DNA from 2 places in the Lysinibacillus sp. 1 U-2021 genome. Region 2 is predicted to be linked to the other one. Evidence: a T-box and tRNA genes for the amino acid it is inferred to sense, from the RefSeq annotation. Region 2 holds a T-box; the other holds one or more tRNA genes.
What was found. The T-box of region 2 lies ahead of tyrS (tyrosine--tRNA ligase). A T-box ahead of a tRNA ligase gene usually reads a tRNA of that ligase, here a tRNA-Tyr.
Positions count from the first base shown of each region.

Region 1: it encodes a tRNA-Tyr, which carries the amino acid that the T-box ahead of tyrS (tyrosine--tRNA ligase) is inferred to sense. The anticodon was not compared.

Region 1 is NZ_CP123966.1:609,143-611,360, reverse strand. Features, by position in the region: tRNA gene QH639_RS03255 (tRNA-Leu) at 426-506, opposite strand; tRNA gene QH639_RS03250 (tRNA-Cys) at 554-627, opposite strand; tRNA gene QH639_RS03245 (tRNA-Gly) at 636-710, opposite strand; tRNA gene QH639_RS03240 (tRNA-Gln) at 716-790, opposite strand; tRNA gene QH639_RS03235 (tRNA-His) at 795-870, opposite strand; tRNA gene QH639_RS03230 (tRNA-His) at 906-981, opposite strand; tRNA gene QH639_RS03225 (tRNA-Trp) at 994-1,067, opposite strand; tRNA gene QH639_RS03220 (tRNA-Tyr) at 1,081-1,164, opposite strand; tRNA gene QH639_RS03215 (tRNA-Thr) at 1,174-1,249, opposite strand; tRNA gene QH639_RS03210 (tRNA-Phe) at 1,262-1,334, opposite strand; tRNA gene QH639_RS03205 (tRNA-Asp) at 1,350-1,425, opposite strand; tRNA gene QH639_RS03200 (tRNA-Met) at 1,429-1,503, opposite strand; tRNA gene QH639_RS03195 (tRNA-Val) at 1,530-1,605, opposite strand; tRNA gene QH639_RS03190 (tRNA-Glu) at 1,621-1,695, opposite strand; tRNA gene QH639_RS03185 (tRNA-Ser) at 1,720-1,811, opposite strand; tRNA gene QH639_RS03180 (tRNA-Asn) at 1,817-1,893, opposite strand; rRNA gene rrf (5S ribosomal RNA) at 1,910-2,025, opposite strand.
Region 2 is NZ_CP123966.1:892,611-911,443, reverse strand. Features, by position in the region: gene QH639_RS04735 (cobalamin-binding protein) at 1-298, shown strand, start outside; gene tyrS (tyrosine--tRNA ligase) at 346-1,614, opposite strand; T-box leader at 1,698-1,906, opposite strand; gene QH639_RS04725 (transglycosylase domain-containing protein) at 2,009-5,041, shown strand; gene QH639_RS04720 (NAD-dependent epimerase/dehydratase family protein) at 5,177-6,058, shown strand; gene QH639_RS04715 (acetylornithine transaminase) at 6,168-7,298, opposite strand; gene argB (acetylglutamate kinase) at 7,371-8,156, opposite strand; gene argJ (bifunctional glutamate N-acetyltransferase/amino-acid acetyltransferase ArgJ) at 8,119-9,351, opposite strand; gene argC (N-acetyl-gamma-glutamyl-phosphate reductase) at 9,408-10,442, opposite strand; gene acsA (acetate--CoA ligase) at 10,680-12,407, opposite strand; gene QH639_RS04690 (GNAT family N-acetyltransferase) at 12,729-13,361, shown strand; gene QH639_RS04685 (acetoin utilization AcuB family protein) at 13,386-14,033, shown strand; gene QH639_RS04680 (acetoin utilization protein AcuC) at 14,033-15,193, shown strand; gene ccpA (catabolite control protein A) at 15,374-16,378, opposite strand; gene QH639_RS04670 (bifunctional 3-deoxy-7-phosphoheptulonate synthase/chorismate mutase) at 16,553-17,638, opposite strand; gene pilM (pilus assembly protein PilM) at 17,812-18,833, shown strand, end outside.

The DNA of each region.
Region 1 (2,218 bases), 290 kb from region 2:
AAATGTAAGAAAATAATTGTTTATGAATATGGAAATTCATTCTTTTTCAATAGCTGGTCTTTTAGAGTATTAGTCATTTTATCTTCTCCATTATAGAACTCTCTATTGATAATACCGTTAAAAGACCCTACATAGTCCTTTGCCAGAACTTTCGTTAAATATTATCAAATAATCATTAAACTCCATCTCCATCTCCCTTTAGAACATATATTTAAAAGAATTCTACAACCTCCCTTATTGGATAATAGCTTGTGTAAAAACTTGTGTAAAATAAATCTGATTATGTGTAAAATTTGTGTAAAACAAAATCATTTCTTATCGTTTTATATCGTATTCTCAGGAAATGTAAAAAGCTCATAAACCTGTCATATCAAGGTTTATGAGCTCTCTTAATTTTTTAATCGTAACGTATATTAAACTAAAGATACCGGTGGTCGGGGTCGAACCGACACTCCAAAGGAACACGATTTTGAGTCGTGCGCGTCTGCCAATTCCGCCACACCGGCATAATGGAGATAAAAAAAATCGGATAAACCGATTAACAGTTGAAATATGGAGGCGGCAACCGGATTTGAACCGGTGATAAGGGTGTTGCAGACCCGTGCCTTACCACTTGGCTATGCCGCCGTCATACTTGGAGCGGAAGACGAGGTTCGAACTCGCGACCCCCACCTTGGCAAGGTGGTGTTCTACCACTGAACTACTTCCGCAAAAATGGCTGGGGTACTAGGATTCGAACCTAGGCATGACGGAATCAAAATCCGTTGCCTTACCGCTTGGCTATACCCCAACAATGGGGCGACTGATGGGAATCGAACCCACGAATGCCGGAACCACAATCCGGTGCGTTAACCACTTCGCCACAATCGCCATTGTATTATGATGTTTATTAATTTTATATGAGATGGGGCGACTGATGGGAATCGAACCCACGAATGCCGGAACCACAATCCGGTGCGTTAACCACTTCGCCACAATCGCCATAAAATTAATTGGCAGGGGCAGTAGGAATCGAACCCACACCAAAGGTTTTGGAGACCTCTATTCTACCGTTGAACTATGCCCCTAAAAAAATAAAACTGGTGGAGGGGGACGGATTCGAACCGCCGAACCCTAAGGAGCGGATTTACAGTCCGCCGCGTTTAGCCACTTCGCTACCCCTCCGGGAAAATCTGGTGCCGGCTATAGGAATCGAACCCACGACCTACTGATTACAAGTCAGTTGCTCTACCTGCTGAGCTAAACCGGCAAAAAAACAAGATGGGTCAGGACGGAATCGAACCGCCGACACTTAGAGCTTCAATCTAATGCTCTACCAACTGAGCTACTGACCCATATTTTAAAATAAATGGCGGTCCCGACCGGGATCGAACCGGCGATCTCCTGCGTGACAGGCAGGCATGTTAACCGCTACACCACGGGACCATTTGGTTGCGGGGGCTGGATTTGAACCAACGACCTTCGGGTTATGAGCCCGACGAGCTACCACTGCTCCACCCCGCGATAATACTATAATGTTGTAAAAATAATGGTGGAGGATGACGGGCTCGAACCGCCGACCCTCTGCTTGTAAGGCAGATGCTCTCCCAGCTGAGCTAATCCTCCATCTGGGTATTGAAATGGTGACCCCTACGGGATTCGAACCCGTGTTACCGCCGTGAAAGGGCGGTGTCTTAACCACTTGACCAAGGGGCCATCGTTTGGAACACATCAAAGTGCTGGCGGAGAGTAAGGGATTTGAACCCTTGAGACAGTGTTAACCGCCTACACGATTTCCAATCGTGCTCCTTCGGCCACTCGGACAACTCTCCAAGAATGGCTCCGAAGGCAGGACTCGAACCTGCGACAACCTGATTAACAGTCAGGTGCTACTACCAACTGAGCTACTTCGGAATAATTTTAGTATATAGCCTAGCGACGTCCTACTCTCACAGGGGGAAGCCCCCAACTACCATCGGCGCTAAAGAGCTTAACTTCCGTGTTCGGTATGGGAACGGGTGTGACCTCTTTGCCATCATCACTAGACTATTTGAAAGACAATACTTATTATAACATATCTTATAAAAATTACAAGTATATTCTAATATTTTATTCTTTCAAAACTGGATAAACGGTGCATTGAATGTTTCAAACGTTTTTGGTTAAGTCCTCGATCGATTAGTATTCGTCAGCTCCATGTGTCACCACACTTCCACCTCGAACCTATCTACCTCATCGT
Region 2 (18,833 bases):
TTTTCAAGATGTTGAGCTTGCTAGTGTTCAAACAGATTGGACAGATGTTGTTAAACGACAGCCTGACTATATCATGATGGCTTGGGTTGGTGTCGCATTTGAGCGTATCCAGCCTGCTAATTTATTAAAACGTCCATATGCCAAAGAGCTACATGCCGTTCAATCGGAACAGCTTCATGTAATGGAAGAATGGCTGTATTGTCGCCCTTCTCCACGACTTGTTGAGGGTGCTATAAAGCTTGCAAAAATACTGCATCCTAAAGAATATGAACAAATAAAACCTCCAAGTTTCTTATGATTAAAAAACCACATCCAGTGTTTTGGATGTGGTTTTGCAAATAGAAATTATATAAATTTCACCATATGATATTTTTTCTTACCTCGACGGACAATACTAAATGCATCCTCTAAACGATCCTTCGCATCGACTACATATTCTAAATCTGTTACCTTTTCACCGTTTACACTAATAGCACCATTTGATACATCTTCACGTGCTTGACGTTTGGAAGAGGAAATGCCAGCCTCCACAAGTAGATCCACAATGTTTTTATCATCTTTAGTCATTTCAATAGAAGGAACATCTTTAAAAGCGTCCTTCATTTCTTCAGCTGAAAGTGCTTTTAGATCTCCTGAGAACAAAGCAGCTGTAATACGGATGGCTTGCTCTAATGCCTCTTGACCATGTATTAAACGAGTCATTTCTTCAGCTAGCGCCTTTTGTGCCTTACGTAAATGTGGCTCCTCCTCTACAGAAACGGCTAAAGCTTCAATTTCTTCACGAGATAGGAACGTAAAGATTTTTAAGTATTTTATGACATCTGCATCAGCTGCATTGATCCAGAATTGGTAGAACTCATATGGAGAGGTTTTCTTACCATCTAGCCAAACAGCACCACCTGCTGTTTTACCAAACTTCGTGCCATCTGCCTTTGTTACTAATGGAATCGTAATTCCAAAGGCTTTCGTTTCTTCCTCGTGTGTTTTACGAATAACCTCTAACCCGGTTGTAATATTACCCCATTGGTCAGAGCCACCTACTTGAATACGGCAATTGTAGTGATTGTATAAATGATTGTAATCAATACCTTGAATTAACGTATAGGCAAACTCTGTAAATGAGATTCCTGTGTCAAGACGAGAAGCAATCGTATCCTTTGCTAACATGTAGTTTACGTTAATTAGTTTCCCATAATCACGTAAAAATTCAATTGTATTGATATTACCAATCCAGTCACGATTGTTCACAAGCTGAGCACCATTGCCATCTTCCGCAAATTCGAAAATACGTTCTAATTGACGACGGATTCCTTGAACGTTTTTATCGATTTGCTCTACTGTTTGTAATTGGCGCTCTTCTGAACGGCCAGATGGGTCACCGATCATCCCTGTCGCACCACCAACAAGTAAAATTGGACGGTGGCCCGCTTTTTGGAATCGACGAAGTGTTAACAATGGAACAATATGTCCAATATGCATGGAGTCAGCTGTTGGATCTACCCCACAGTATAAAGATACAGATTGTTCATCTAATAATTTTGCCATGCCTTCCGCATCTGTTTGTTGGTATAGCAAACCACGCCATTCTAAATCTTGTAATAATTCGTTTGTCATGTTCATTCCTCCTAAAATGGTTAAATTCGTTACGTGCATGGACATGTTTAAATAAAAAAAGTCCCTACACGCAAACAATTGCATGCAGGGACGTTAAGTTACAAACTAACGCGGTACCACCCAGCTTGAAGATGTCATCCACCTTCCACTTCATTCAGCCGCCTTTATCGCAGGCGCGCACGTCTAAGCTCCAAGCACGTAATTCGTCTCTACATTATGACCAGCTTTCACCAACCACTGGCTCTCTAAACAGGGAATATAGACACTACTGCAAGCTCTTCATCACCAGAAAACTATAAACATAATTTTATACGATTCTTTTTCAAAGTCAATAACTATGTTCGTGCTAAAACAATATGTGCTATAATAGACAAGATTTTAGGAGGTCGATACATTGAAAGATTGGATTGAAAAAATCAATGCAAAGATCGATGAATTACTTGAACAAAAATGGATGAAGAAATTACGTATTTCAGGTAGTGTTACCTGGAACTTATTTTTACTATTTTTAGTCTTTGCATTGGTTGGCACTGTATTTGTCGGTTCAGTTGGTGCTGGTTATTTTGCTTCTCTTGTAAAAGAAGAACCGTTACGCTCAAAACAAGAGTTAAGGGATCAAATTTTTAGCTATGAAGAAACCAGTGAGATTTATTTTGCCAACGATATTTATATTGGGAAATTAAGAACAGATTTAGATCGACGTGAAACTTCGCTTAGCAATGTTGCACCAGAGGTCGTGAATGCTGTTCTGGCAACAGAAGATGAATATTTCCGAGAGCATAACGGAATTGTTCCTAAAGCGGTTATTCGTGGGTTATTACAAGATGTCACAAACTCTGCAACGCAGACAGGTGGTTCTACACTTACCCAGCAACTTATTAAAAACCAAGTACTAACTAATGAAGTATCATACGAGCGTAAAGCTAAGGAAATTTTACTGGCGATGCGTTTAGAACATTTTATGACGAAGGAAGAAATATTAGAGGCTTATTTAAATATCATTCCCTATGGTCGTAACTCTTCAGGACGAAATATTGCAGGTGTTGAAACAGCTGCGGAAGGAATTTTTGGCGTAAAAGCAAAAGAATTGTCTCTTCCTCAAGCTGCGTACATAGCTGGTATACCACAGGCACCATTTGCTTATACACCATTTACAAATACAGGTGAACTGAAAAGTGAAGAAGCTTTGAAACCTGGTATTGATCGTATGAAAACAGTACTTTATCGTATGAAAGAAGCTGGTTATATTGATGATGCACAGTATAATGAAGCGTTAAACTATAATATTGCTGCCGATTTCCGTGGACCAGAAATGCGCGCGGAAGATCGTTATCCTTGGTTGACTTATGAGCTTGAAGCTCGTGCAAAAGATATTATTGCTAAAAAACTAGCAAAAGATGATGGGGTTGACCCAGAGCGCTTAAAGTCAGAAAAAAAATTAAAGGATAAATATACAATTTTAGCAGATCGTGATGTTCGTTCAAAAGGCTATCGTATTTATTCAACCATTAATAAAGATATGTATGATGCGATGCAAAAAGCAGCAAAAGACTTCCAGTATTATGGTCATACGTATACTGGTAAAGGGAAAGACCCTGTTACTGGTGAAGAAATTGATATTGAGATGCCAGTACAAGTAGGTAGTATTTTAATAGAAAATACGACAGGACGTATTTTAAGCTTTGTCGGAGGTCGAGACTTTAAAACCACTCAAGTAAACCATGCAACACAAGCTTATCGTTCTAACGGTTCTACAATGAAACCATTACTTGTTTATGGACCTGCCATTGAGTATGGCGTAATCGGTGCGGGTAGCCCCTTAGTTGACGTGAAATTCTCAATCGGTTCTTGGAGTCCAAGTAACTATATTACGAGTGATGAGCGAGGTCTTATCCCAGCACGTGAAGCTTTAGCAGATTCTCAAAACATTTCAGCACTACGTTTATATAATGATATTATTAGTAGACGCCCTGCAGATTTATTAGTAAAAATGGGATTCTCAAAATTACATCCTGATGATTTTACTAACCTAGCAACTGGGATCGGTGCTTTAAGCGAAGGAACTACTGTTGAAGAAAATACAAATGCCTTTGCTACCTTTGCAAATGGTGGCCAATTCATTGACGCTTATATGATTGATCGAATTGAAGACCAAGAAGGAAATATTGTTTACCAACATGAAGTAGAACCTGTTCAAGTATTTAGCCCTGAAACATCTTATATCGTGACAGATATGTTACGTGATGTTCTCACTAAAGGAACAGGGACAATGGCACGAAATACATTAAAATTCTCTTCTGATTTCGCTGCAAAAACAGGGACTTCTCAAGAATATAAAGATGTTTGGTTAGTTGGTTATAACCCTAATGTATCTCTTGGTGTTTGGATGGGTTACGATCAACCTCGTACACTTTATGCATTTAACAACACCTATTTACAGCCAAGCGTTCGGGTGAATAAGCTATGGGGTACTTTAATGAATGCCGTTTACGATGCGGATCCTCAGCTAATCGACCCACCAACAAGTTTTAAGGCGCCTAAAAATGTTGTGACTGCGTCATTCTGTGGCATTTCCGGCATGGCCCCTTCTGCAGCTTGTGCTAGCGCAGGTCTTGTACGCTCAGATTTATTTAATGCGAAAGTATTTTTACCATCACAACCTGATGATAGCTTAGCCTCTTCAAGTGTTGTGACGATTAAAGGAAAAACTTATAATGCGTTGCCAAATACACCAGCAGAGTTTGTAAAAGCAGGTGGCGCAGGCATTAATCAAGACTTTATTAAACGAATGTTAGGTAGACTTGGCGGGAATCCTGCTAGTCTGTTACCAAAGAATTCTACATTGTCGAATTCATCTGTATCAGCAGTTGATTTCCCAGCGGATGGTAGCCCTCCAGCAGCTGTTTCAGCTTCAGTAAATGGCTCTACATTATCATGGTCAGAGTCATCGAATGATGTTGTTGGTTATCGTATCTACAACGTTACGAATGGCGGTAATACACTTGTAACGTCCGTACTAGAGTCAACACAAAGCATTACGGTTGCTAGTGGACAAGCTTATGTAGTGGTCGCTGTAGATATTACAGGTTTAACATCACCGCACTCCAATGTTGTGTCTACTGGCGGTAGTGAAAATGAACCTGACCCTGAGGAAAACGACCAAGAACCAATACCACCTACAACGCCACCTACTAATGGCAATGGTAATGGTTCGGGTAGTAACGGCAATGGCTCCAATAACGGGAACGGGTCTGGTAATAACGGCAATGGCTCCAATAACGGGGATGGTTCTGGTAACAATGGCAATGGCTCCAATAACGGGGATGGCGATGGAAGCAATGGCGATGGAACTGATAACCCCGGAGATGGCACAAACGGAGGAGACAATGGTAATACCACTACTCCAACTGAAACGTCAAGGCGCTAATCCATTTTGCCTTAGCAAAAGCATTTGTATTAGATAATCAATTAAACAGACTTACTGCATATTCCTTATGAATTGTAGTAAGTCTGTTTTTTTGTCATTATTAAGAGGACTACTATTTTGAAGGGGTGAAAATATATGAACATATTGATTTTAGGAGGCACACGTTTTTTTGGAAAAAAGCTAGTTGATCTTTGTATTCAAAATGGACATAATGTAACGATTTTAACACGTGGTCAAAGTGGCAATCCCTTTGGTACACATGTTAAGCAATTAGTAGTAAATCGTAATGATCGTGATGCTTTAGAGCAGGCACTAGCCAATACAACATGGGACATTGTCTATGATAATATTTGCTATTCGCCCAACGAGGCACAAGCGATTTGCGAGATATTAAAGGGAAAAACGAAAAAGCTCGTCTTTACTTCTACTCTTTCAACATATGAGGTAGATGGTAAGATGAAAAAGGAAGAAGACTTTGATCCATACCAGTATCAAATTCGTATGGGACATCAAGAGGAATTTTCTTATGGAGAAGGAAAACGACAAGCGGAGGCAGTCTTATTCAAAGAAGCTTCATTCCCAGTCGTAGCTGTACGTTTCCCAATTGTGATGGGCGAAGATGATTATACTCGACGTTTACATTTTCACGTTGAACATATTTTACAGAATCAGCCGATTACTTTACCGAACATTGATGCAAAGATGAGTTATATTACAGATGAGGAAGCTGCTGAATTTTTATACTTTGCGGGTGTTACTCCTATTGAGGGACCATACAACGCTACCGCATCAGGGGCCATATCTCTCAAAGATCTAATTGCTCTAATTGAAGAAGCAAGTGGTCAGCGCGCAAAAATTTCCCTCATTGGTGGTGATGAGGAATCACAGTCTCCTTATGGGGTGCCTGCTGATTGGTATATGTCCAATGCTAAGGCTGAGAAGGCAGGATTTACGTTTAGTCAGCTTGAAGATTGGTTACCAAAATTAGTGACAACATTAGTAAAACAACTACAATAGCATTTATAGCGCAAAGAATCTGCTAATATCTAGCAGATTCTTTGTTCATCCTAATGTCTAGTCATTTTTGCCGCTAATGCCTCACTTTCTGCTGAACGAAAGTGTATTTTCACGGTAATATGTTCTTTAAAATAGCTACTGCTTTGTCAATCTCTTCCTTTGTGACCGTTAATGGAGGCAAAAGACGAATAACTGTTGGCCCTGCCCCTACTAATAAAAGACCACTTTCTTCCGCTGCCGCGATATAAGGCACAACTTCCGTGTCCCCACAGCCAATCCCTAACAAGAGACCCTGACCTTGAACCGTATAGCTAGAAGGTAAATGAGCCCTTAGTTGTGCCACAAAATAGGCAGATATTTCTCGTACCTGCTGTAAAAAATCCGGCTCAAACACATGATTTAAAACAGCTTGTGCCACATTCATCGCAAGAGGGTTTCCACCAAATGTTGTACCATGTGTTCCTGGACTAAATGTAGCATGAAGCTCAGCAGTTCCGAGCATTGCACCAACAGGGAAACCACCACCTAAGCCTTTTGCCAAAGTTACGATATGTGGCTTTAATACCGTTTGTTCAAATGCATAGCGTGTTCCTGTTCGTCCAATGCCCGTTTGCACTTCATCAACAATTAGTAGTACACCTTGCTCCTCACAGACTTTTGCAATAGCTGCGGCAAATTCTGCTGATACACTATTGACGCCACCCTCTCCCTGAATCATTTCTAGCATTATAGCTGCAACTGAATCATCAACGGTTGCTTCAAGTGTAGCAGCATCATTAAATGGCAAAATCGAAAATTTTTCTACGAGTGGTCCAAAGCCATTATGTACTTTGCCTTGACCTGTTGCAGACATTGCTCCAAAAGTACGACCGTGGAATGATTTTTCAAATGTAATAATATGATGTTTGCCTGTATGCTTACGAGCTAATTTAATGGCCGCTTCATTAGCCTCAGCGCCGCTATTACAAAAAAAGGCATGCGAAAAGTGTGTATTAGCAATTAATTTTTCTGCCACCTTTTCCTGACCTGGTATTTCAAAAAGATTTGAAATATGCCATAGCTTTTGGCTTTGCTCTTGAAGTGCCTGTACAACGGCTGGATGGGCATGACCAAGACTCACTACAGCAATGCCACTAGTAAAATCCAAGTATTGCTTCCCTGTTGAATCCTCAACAATTGTCCCCTGACCTTTAACAATTTGTGCACGACGCTTGCCGTAATTCTCAAATAAAACACTCATGTTATCATCTCCACTATATTTAAAATAGTTTCTTTCAACAACTATACTTCTCAAGCTATCCTATTTAGAACACTAGGAAGAAAGAAGTTCACTTGTGGCTACAATTGTTGTACCAATTAAAGTTGCGCCTACGATTTGTACAGAAGGAATCCCTGACCGTAAACAGTCAATCGCTCCCTGCACTTTCGGAATCATTCCACCATAAATATGGCCCTGCTCTGTCCATTGATCTATAAGACTAGGTGTAGCTATTGCTTGATATTCATCTTCAATACGGATACCACTCACATCTGTCACGAGTAGTAAGCTATCTGCTCCGATGGCTAAAGCAATTTCACTTGCTACCGTATCGCCATTAATATTAAGAGCCTGACCTGCTTCGGTCGTACCTACGCAGGCAATAACAGGTACAATCCCTACACCCATTAAAGCTTCCAATAAGGATGTATTGATATTTTTAATAGCTCCGACATAGCCATAAGCCTCTTGATCTAAAAAGTCTACGACCATCAACTGTCCATCAAAGCCATTTAATCCGATGGCTGTTATACCAGCTGTTGTTAACTCATGAACTAATGCAGTGTTTACTTGTCCTATTAGAGTGGATTGGACAACTTTAATTGCAGAATCATTCGTGACGCGTATTCCATTTAATGTATGTGATTGTATGCCTTGAGCAGCTAGTTCTCGATTTATGGCTGGCCCACCTCCGTGGGTAATAATCAGCTCTACCCCACTCTCTTGTAATCTTTTAAAATTATCAAAGAAAGTATCATTTAAACCTTCCAGTGTACTGCCCCCAAGCTTAATGACCACACGTTTATGAGCGGTATGATGCATTGATTTGGACATAGTCATATGTTAAGTCACATCCCCAAGCATGCCCCTTACCATCACCCACACCAAGAGACACATAGATTTTTACTTCATGCATTTTTAATATTTGAATTAACTCATTCTCAGAAAAGGGAATTGGTTCACCGTTTTCTACCATAGTAGCACCACCGATTTGGATGGTAATTTTATCTGGATCAACTGTTGCGCCACTATACCCTACTGCTGCAATAATACGCCCCCAGTTAGCATCACAGCCGAAAACAGCAGTCTTTACAAGTGGTGAACCAACGACTGTTTTTGCAATTTTACGTGCCTCCTCGTCTGAAATTGCACCAACAACTTCTACTTCGATAAGCTTCGTTGCTCCTTCACCATCTTTGGCAATCATTTTTGCTAAATCTTCCGCTACTGTTTGCAAAGTGTAAAAGAAATTTTGCCAATCTGGATGCTCTGGTGTTAATGAATCATTCCCTGCCAAGCCATTAGCCAATATTACCACTGTGTCATTAGTAGACGTATCCCCATCAACTGTAATAGCATTAAATGTTAAATTAGTAATAGTTGTTAATGCTGCTTGCAACACCTCAGATTCAATGTTGGCATCTGTTGTAATAAAGCCTAGCATTGTTGCCATATTAGGTTCGATCATACCTGAACCTTTTGCTACACCTGCAATAATAACTTCCTTGCCATCCACAGTTGTACTATAGCTTGTGTTTTTCATGACAGTATCTGTTGTCAAAATAGCCTGTGCAAAGTCAATCGCACTTTCTAAATTGTCCTTTGGCTCTAACTGTAGAATACCGTTTGCTACTGGCTCTAATTTCATCATTTCTCCAATAACACCCGTCGAGCAAACTCCCACCAAATTTGGTGCAATCCCTAATTTTTCAGCAGCTAGCGCTTGCATTGTTTGGGCATCTTTTACACCTTGTTTACCTGTACAAGCATTCGCATTGCCTGAATTGACGATCATCGCTTGCATTTTCTTAGTTGCATAAACAACTTCCTTCGTGACTTTTAATGGTGCTGCTTGCACAGCGTTTGTAGTAAAAACACCTGCAACACTTGCTGGGACTTCACTTACTAAAAGGGCTAAATCTTTTTTCTTATGTTTTAAACCACAGTGTAATCCGGCTGCCTTAAAGCCTTTTGGTGAAACAATATTTTTACTTGATAATTTTTTCATTACATTCGTTGAAGTGGTAACTGTCATCCGAAATTCCTCCTTAGATTAATAAATAAGAGAAGCATACAGTTTCCTGCATGCTGTTAAATAAAGAATGGTACGACATCTAGCCCTGTCGTTTGTGGTAAGTCAAATTGCACATTCATATTTTGGATTGCTTGCCCCGCTGCTCCTTTGACAAGGTTATCAATTACACTAACAATTGTGGCGCGATTTGTACGGGAATCTACTTTCACTAGAATGTCACAATAATTTGATCCCTTGACACGATTTGTCCCTAAACTAGATGCATCCGTAACGATTCGAACAAATGGATGATTCTCATAGGTTGCCTGTAAGCAAGTGATCAATTGCGACTCTGTAATTCCCTGCATTACTGGTGCATAGGATGTCGCCAAAATTCCCCTGGTCATTGGAACCAGATGCGTATTAAAAGTAACCTTTGTATCTGCTTGAGCAAACATGGAAAGTGCCTGTTCAATTTCGGGAATATGTTGATGTGTATTTACTTTATAGATTGAAAAATTCTCATTTGTCTCACTAAAATGGGTAGTTTGTGAGGGCTTATTGCCTGCTCCTGAAATACCACTCTTTGCATCAATAACTAGAAAACTAGGATCAATTAAACGTTCTTTTACAAGTGGTAGTAAGGATAATAAAACTGCTGTTGGGTAGCAACCCGGATTAGCAACAAGTGTTGCTTGACGTATAAGCTCTTCATTCCATTCTGTTAAACCATATACACTTTGTTGAACACTATGAAACGGTGCAGCTTTTTTGCCATACCAGGTTTCATAGCTTGCTAGATCTTTTAACCGAAAATCACCAGATAAATCGATTAGCTTTGGTCCTTTCCCAACCAAAGGCGGTAATAGCTCACTTGTCACCCCAGATGGTGTACTCGTAAAAATAACATCGAATTTTTCTAAAGTGTCATACGCAATCTTTTGTAACGGTGTATCAGCTATCCTAACAAGATGGCCAAATTTGGAAGAAAATTGGACACCCTCTTCTGAAGAAGTAAATAAATCAATTCGTTCCACAGCTGGATGATTATATAAAAATCGAATAAGTTCTAGACCGCCATATCCAGTTGCTCCAACAATACCTACTTTCACTGCACTCACCTCTGAAATAAGTTAAAAATAGTATACGTCTGCATATTTATTAAGTCAACTGAATTTTTATTTAATTCATTGTTTTTTTGAAATAGATAATATTTCACTTACTCTCACCTCTATACTATTGTAAATCCAGAAAAAAGAAGGCAAGAATCCTTTCGCCCATCGAATGAATCCTTGCCTTCTTTTTATGCACATGTTGTATAAATATCAATTGATGTTTTAGATAATTAATTAATCTTCCATGGTTGATAAATCACCAGTCGGTAAATTCAATTCCCAAGCTTTCAAAACGCGACGCATAATTTTACCACTACGTGTTTTTGGCAATTTATCTTTAAATTCTATTTCACGTGGTGCTGCATGTGCAGATAAACCTTTTTTAACAAAATCACGTATATCTTCAATTAATGCATCAGAAGGTTCTACCCCTTCTCGTAAGGATACAAAGGCTTTAATGATTTCACCTCGCACTGGATCTGGTTTGCCGATAACACCTGCTTCAATTACATCTGGATGCTCAAGTAGCTTACTTTCTACTTCAAAAGGTCCTACACGTTCACCAGCCGTCATAATAACATCATCCACACGCCCCTGGAACCAGAAGTAACCCTCATCATCCATATAGGCTGAATCTCCAGAAACGTACCATTCTCCTTTTAGGAAATAAGATTCATAGCGCTCTGGATTGCCCCAAATTTGGCGCATCATGGCAGGCCAACCACGACGAATAGCTAGATTCCCCATTGTAAATGGTGGAACCTCATTGCCTGCATCATCTACAATCGTCGCATGAATACCAGGAAGAGGTTTCCCCATTGAACCTGGCTTAATATCCATCGATGGATAATTACAAATCATATGCGCTCCAGTCTCTGTCATCCACCATGTATCATGTATACGATGACCTAGTTCCTCTACTCCCCAGCGAATAACTTCTGGATTCAAAGGCTCACCAACAGACAGCACATGGCGTAAAGATGTTAGATCATAGCTTTCAAGCAAGCCACTACCTGCACCCATCAGCATACGGAATGCTGTTGGCGCACTATACCACACTGTCACACTATAATCTTCAATAGCCTGATACCATGCTTGTGGTGAAAATCTCCCTCCGACGATTAGCATTGTTACACCGTTTAACCACGGACCAAAGATGCCATAGGCTGTTCCTGTAACCCATCCAGGATCAGCTGTACACCAATAAATATCATCTTCACGTAAATCAAGTACCCATTGTGTCGATTGATATTGCTGAATCATAGCATTATGAACATGCAATACACCCTTTGGAGCACCTGTTGATCCAGAGGTATAGTGAAGAATCATCCCATCTTCTCTGTCTACCCACTCTATATCAAAATGAGCTGAAGCTTCTTTTAAATGTTTAGTAAAGTCCAGGATTTTATCTGTTTCCTCAACGCCCTCCCCTACTAAAAAGATATGCTCCAATTTAGGTAATTTAGCTAAAGGTACACGTTCAAGTAAAGCAGGTGTCGTGACTAATACTTTCGCCTCACTATCAGCAAGTCGATCATACACAGCACCTTCCATAAAAGCTTCAAACAATGGTCCAACAATAACCCCCATTTTCAACGCACCTAATAATGAAAAATAGAGCTCAGGTGAACGAGGCATAAAAATAAATAAACGATCACCTTTCTGCAGATTAGTAGTCGCTTTAAAAACATTTGCTGCTTTGTTTGTTAACCTTTTCATTTCATTAAATGAATATGCCTCTTTCCGTTTACCATCATTAAAATACAATGCCACCTTATTTTTGCGATGTGTTTCTGTATGGCGATCAATAGCCTCATATGCCATATTCACTAAACCTGTTTCGCTCCAACTAAATGCCTTTTCCGTATCTGCCCAATTATGAGATTCTGCCACTTCTTCATAATTCGTTAAATGGTGTTGACCAGGTAAAGCCATTAACTTCTCCTTCATTTTCATCCCCATGAAAATACCCCTTTCTTTGCTTTTGTTTTTGACTAAATTTCAACAATCCCCCCTGTGGAAATTCAGAGAATTTTCCAAAAGCAAAATTGATATGTAGCATTTGTTATATAACAGATATCCATAGTATTAATGTTCGAATCCCTAATAGCACTACTTTTATCTGTTAAATAACAGAAGCAATATAATCCTATTTTACACGAATTCGGATAGATTGTCTTAATATTTTTATTTTTCCAAAAATACAGGTATATTTTGCAAAAATAAGCGTTTTTACGCAAGAAATCAGCTATAATGGAATTATTAAACTCAGGTGGTGTAATTATGGAACATAAAAAAACTTTTTTTTCTGTCACAAAGGAAACAAAGCATGGTACTGTGTATGTGGAAGGACCTGTGCCTCCAGAAAAATTAGCTACATATTCATTCCATGAAGGCTTGGTTGCCTTCAGACCTCCAAAACAGCAACAGCAGGCCATTATAGAAATTGCTGGACTACCCGAAGGCCGAATTATTATTATTCGAAACGAAGATATTATTGTAGGCTATGTTACCTATCTTTACCCTGATCCACTTGAACGATGGGCAGAAGATCGTATCGATGACATGATCGAATTAGGTGCCATTGAAGTCATTCCAGACTACCGTGGTACTGGTGCAGGGAAAGCACTATTAGCCGTTTCATTTATGGGGGATGAAATGGAAGATTATCTTGTGATTACTACCGAGTACTATTGGCATTGGGATTTAAAAGGAACTGGTTTAAATGTTTGGGATTATCGTAAAATGATGGAAAGAATGATGAGTTCTGCTGGTTTCGAATATTTTGCAACAGATGATCCTGAAATTACATCACATCCAGCCAATTGCCTGATGGCACGCGAAGGAAAACGGGTGCCTCCTGAGACAATGGAAAGATTTGATAGACTTCGTTTTAGAAATCGTTTCATGTATTAAAACTAATACAAAGGGGATGCATATATGATTGTAGAAGAAATTATGAATGATAAGCCTTATACATTAGCTCCTACCAATACAGTGCAGGAGGCACTAAAGTTAATGCGTGAAAAGAAGGTTCGTCATTTACCAGTTGTAGATGAAGAACATCACGTTTTAGGTGTAATTACTGAACGAGATATTAAAGAGGTCTTGCCCTCATCTTTGCAGGATGAACCAAACTCTCCTATTTTTAATGCAAAAGTAGAGGATATTATGGTGAAAGACCCACTTATAGGTCATCCACTAGATTTTGTTGAAGAGGTAGCACTTACTTTTTACGAATCAAAAATAGGCTGTTTACCTATCGTCTCTGGAGGAAAATTGGTAGGCATTGTTACGACAACAGATTTACTCTATACATATATAGAGCTGACTGGTGCTACAGAGCCTGGGTCAAAAATCGAGATTCGGGTATCCGATACACCGGGAGTTTTATTTGAAATTACAAAAATATTTCATCAACATCATGCCAATGTTCAAAGCGTCTTAGTTTATCCTGACTCTGAAAATACACAAAACAAAATTTTAAGCGTCCGAGTAAAAACACTAAATCCTTTAGCAATGATTGAAGATCTACGCAAAGAGGGCTTTGATGTCCTATGGCCAAATTTACCGGGTGTTTCGCTATAATGAAAAAAGCCGTATTCGTATACTCGCCAGAACAACTCGGATATAAATTTTCAGATACACATCCTTTCAATCATAAACGCTTGACGCTAACTATGGATCTACTAAAAAATATAAATGCTCTCGATGATGTAGATATTGTACCAGCACGTGTTGCAACAGAAGAAGAGCTATTGCTTGCACATGATTCAAAATATATAGATATCGTAAAAAAAGCAGGACATGGTGAATTATCAGAAGCTCAATGTGAAAGCTATGGAATTGGTACTGAAGATACCCCCATTTTTGAAAATATGCATGAAGCAAGTGCACAGCTAGTTGGTGGAACTTTAACCGCTGTTGATTATGTAATGGAAGGAAAAGCCGAACACGCCCTTAACCTTGGTGGAGGACTCCATCACGGTTTCCGTGGTCGTGCATCAGGTTTTTGTATTTACAATGATAGCACAGTAGCTATTCGTTACTTGCAGGAAAAGTACAACGCGCGTGTACTTTATGTAGATACAGATGCTCATCATGGAGATGGTGTCCAATGGAGCTTTTATGAGGATCCTAATGTTTGTACACTGTCCATACATGAAACTGGTCGTTATCTATTCCCTGGAACCGGAAATATTACTGAACGCGGCAATGGTCAAGGCTATGGGACCTCGTTTAATTTTCCCATGGATGCATTTACTGAGGATGAAAGTTTCCTAGAGATCTATGAACAGTCCATGCGAGAGATTTTTGAATTTTTCAAGCCAGATGTTGTATTAACGCAAAATGGTGCAGATGCACATTATTTTGATCCATTAACACATTTACATGGAACAATGAATATTTATCGCGAAATTCCTAAGCTAGCTCATCAATTAGCACATGAATATTGTGATGGTCGATGGATTGCAGTGGGTGGCGGTGGCTACGATATTTGGCGAGTGGTACCCCGTGCCTGGTCCATGTTATGGTTGGAAATGACTGACCAAGCGTTACCAATAGGACCACTCCCTCATGCATGGCTGGATCGCTGGCAACCAGAAGCCCCCGTTCCTTTTATTCCAACATGGGAGGACCCGATTCCTTTATATGAGCCCATTCCTCGTAAAGCAGAAATAGAGGAAAAAAATGCTCAAATGTTAGCCAAATCGCTACATATTATTCGGAATGAAAGACGGGATTAATTTGTTGGCCTCACGATATTCGTGGGGCTTTTTAAATTCGATGATTGCTTTTTGGTCGTATATCCATCAATTCTATTGTTCTATCCCTCACTTTTGAAACGCTATCCGCTATTTTTGACGTTCCATCCAGCAAAGAAAAACACGCAAATCCTTCATAAGCGATTTACGTGTTAGGTATCATTATTTACTTTTGACAGATTGTCGATGCTCAATACGGTGTGGTAAAATAACCGCTTCGTCCTCGACAGTTTCCTTGCTCATTAATTTTGTCAGCAGGCGCATTGCAACAGCTCCAATATCGTAAAGCGGTAGCGCGACACTTGTTAACTGTGGACGAACCATTCGTGCTAACTTTGAGTTCTCAAAGCTGATAACTTCAATATCTTCTGGAACATTTTTGCCCACATCTTGTGCGCCATGAATTAAACCGATGGCCAATTCATCACTTCCTGCAAAATAAGCTGTTGGTGGCTGTTCAAGAGCAGATAAAATCTCCCAAGCCTCTAAGCCCATATCATAGCTGGACTCTTCTGCAGCAATTAATGCTTCATCTATTGGTAAACCAGCATCCTGCAATGCTTTCTTATAGGCTGCTAGCTTGAATTTTCCGTTAATTGTATACGAAAGTGGGCCAGTTACAAAACCAATCCGTGTATGGCCATTTTGAATAAGTAATGAAATAGCTTCATAAGCCGCCTGGAAATAATCGATATTCACAGTTGCAATTGTTTGGGATTCATCCACAGAGCCTGCAAGCACAATTGGTACTGGCGAATGATCCATCGTTTGCTGCATCTTTTCTGTAACCTCATCACTCATCATGACAATACCATCAACCTGTTTTCCAAGCATTGTATCCAGTAGCTGTAGCTCTTTATCTTCATGTTGATCTGAGTTGGCTAAAATAATATTGTAACGATACATTGTGGCAATATCCTCTACACCACGAGCCAGCTCCGCATAAACATTGTTTGCAATATCTGGGATAATCACGCCAACTGTTGTTGTTTTCTTACTTGCTAAACCTCGCGCTACTGCGTTTGGACGGTATTCTAATCGTTCAATTACTTCTAGTACTTTTTTTCGTGTTGCTGGTTTTACGTTTTGATTACCATTGACTACACGAGAGACCGTTGCCATGGAAACATTTGCTTCTCTTGCAACATCATAAATTGTAACAGTCATCGTACGTGCCTCCCTTTTTTCCTATTATAGCCTTATCATACGATAATTTTCATATTATTTTCAAGAAGAACTACGTGAAAACCAAGTACTAATAGTCCTATTCTAGACATTATTTTGTCACGATATAACAAACACCGCCTGCCGAAGTAAGCAAGCGGTGTTCGCTGTTAACAATTAAGCATGAATTTCATGATTTTTCATGAATTTTTGTAGCGTTTCATAGAATGCGTCAAATGTTGGGATGTCCATTTGTTGTTGTGAGTCAGACAATGCCACAGATGGATCTGGATGCACCTCTGCCATAACGCCATCAGCACCAATTGCAATAGCTGCTTTTGCACATGGTAATAATAAATCACGACGCCCTGTTGAGTGTGTAACATCTACGAATACTGGCAAATGCGTTTCTTGTTTTAAAACTGGTACGGCTGAAATATCTAATGTATTACGTGTTGCTTTTTCATAAGTACGAATACCACGTTCACAAAGGATAATATTTTCATTTCCTTTAGACATAATGTATTCTGCAGCATGAATGAATTCATCAATTGTTGCAGCTAAACCTCGTTTTAATAAGACAGGTTTATTTGTTGCACCTGCTGCTTTTAATAATTCAAAGTTTTGCATATTACGTGCACCAATTTGAATGACATCAATATAATCCAATGCTTCCTCTAAATGACCTGGTGTCACGATTTCGGTAATAACACCTAAACCATATTCCTCAGACACACGTTTTAAGATTTTCAGACCTTCTAATCCAAGACCTTGGAAGTCATAAGGAGAAGTACGTGGCTTATAAGCACCACCACGAATTAACTTTTCACCTTTTGCTTTAATAGAAGCGGCAACTGCTGCTACTTGCTCATAAGACTCAACCGCACAAGGACCGAATACGAAAGAAGGTTTTCCTTGACCAATTAATTCACCATTGATATTAATAATTGTATCTTCTGACTTCTTCTTACGAGATACAAGCAACTCTTTCTTCTTATCAGCTTCAAGTTGTTTTAAAGCTGTTTTAAAGATTTGCTTAAATATATAATCAACCGTCATTTGGTTTAATGGACCTTGATTGTGTTCTTTAATAAGATCAAGCATGTGTCTTTCACGCAGCGGATCATAGCGATTCACACCTTGTTTTTCTTTAATTTTACCGATTTCATCAACTACAGCTGCACGTTCATTAATTAGACGAAGAATTTCTAAGTTTAAACCGTCTATTTGACTACGTAAGCTTTCTAAATCTTTTTGGCTCATGCTTTCTTGCTCCTCTCCTCATGACAGACACTTTCAGAACTCTGAAATGTATGTTACATTTTTAGATAATAGCATTATTATAATCAATGTTGTTCAGAATGTCACGCATTTTTAATTTAGCGCTTCAACTCGCTAAATTATTTTCAAGTATGACGCGAAAGGAAGCGATTACATTGAGTTCTAAACTATTCGCACTTGATATTGGCACTCGCTCAGTGGTCGGGATTATTCTACAAGAAGAAAATGACCATTTTCATGTGGAAGATATTTTGGTAAAAGAGCATAAAGAACGTGCCATGGTAGATGGACAAATACATAATGTCATGTATGTGGCAGATTTAATTAATGAAATAAAACGTGAACTTGAAGAGAAACATGGGCCTCTTACAAAGGTAAGTGTTGCTGCAGCAGGTCGATCTTTGAAAACTGAACAAGCTAGTGTGACCATCCATATACGTAATCGACCCATTTTTACTGAAGAAGATATTAGTCGCTTGGAACTTCAGGCTGTTCAACAAGCACAGCAGCAACTCTTGCAACAAAAAGAGGATGCAAAAATTAGCCACTATTATTGTGTAGGCTACTCAGTCCTGTATTATCGCTTGGATGGCGAGGAGATTGGAAGCCTGTTGGATCAACAAGGGGATGAAGCCCAAATCGAAGTGATAGCAACGTTTCTACCTCGGGTAGTGGTGGAATCATTGATTGCCGCTCTTAAACGAGCTGATTTAGAGATGGAAGCATTGACGTTAGAACCGATTGCTGCTATTAATGTGCTGATTCCTCCAACGATGCGTCGCTTAAATGTGGCCCTTGTTGATATAGGGGCAGGGACATCAGATATTGCCATTACGGATAAAAGTACAGTTGTAGCTTATGGCATGGTCCCTACAGCTGGCGATGAAATAACAGAAGCTTTAAGCGACCACTATTTGCTAGACTTCCCTGTAGCTGAAGAGGCTAAACGTCAGCTACAAACAGCTGAAGAGATATTGATTCAAGATATTCTAGGCTTTGATCAGTTCTATCCCAAGGAAGAAGTTTTTTTAGCAATTGAGCCTGCAGTGAAACAGTTGGCGAAGTCGATTGGAGAAGAAATTTTACGACTCAATAACCGAGTAGCACCCAAAGCCGTTATGCTGGTTGGTGGCGGTAGTTTAACACCCAACCTTACGATAGAACTAGGTCAAGTTCT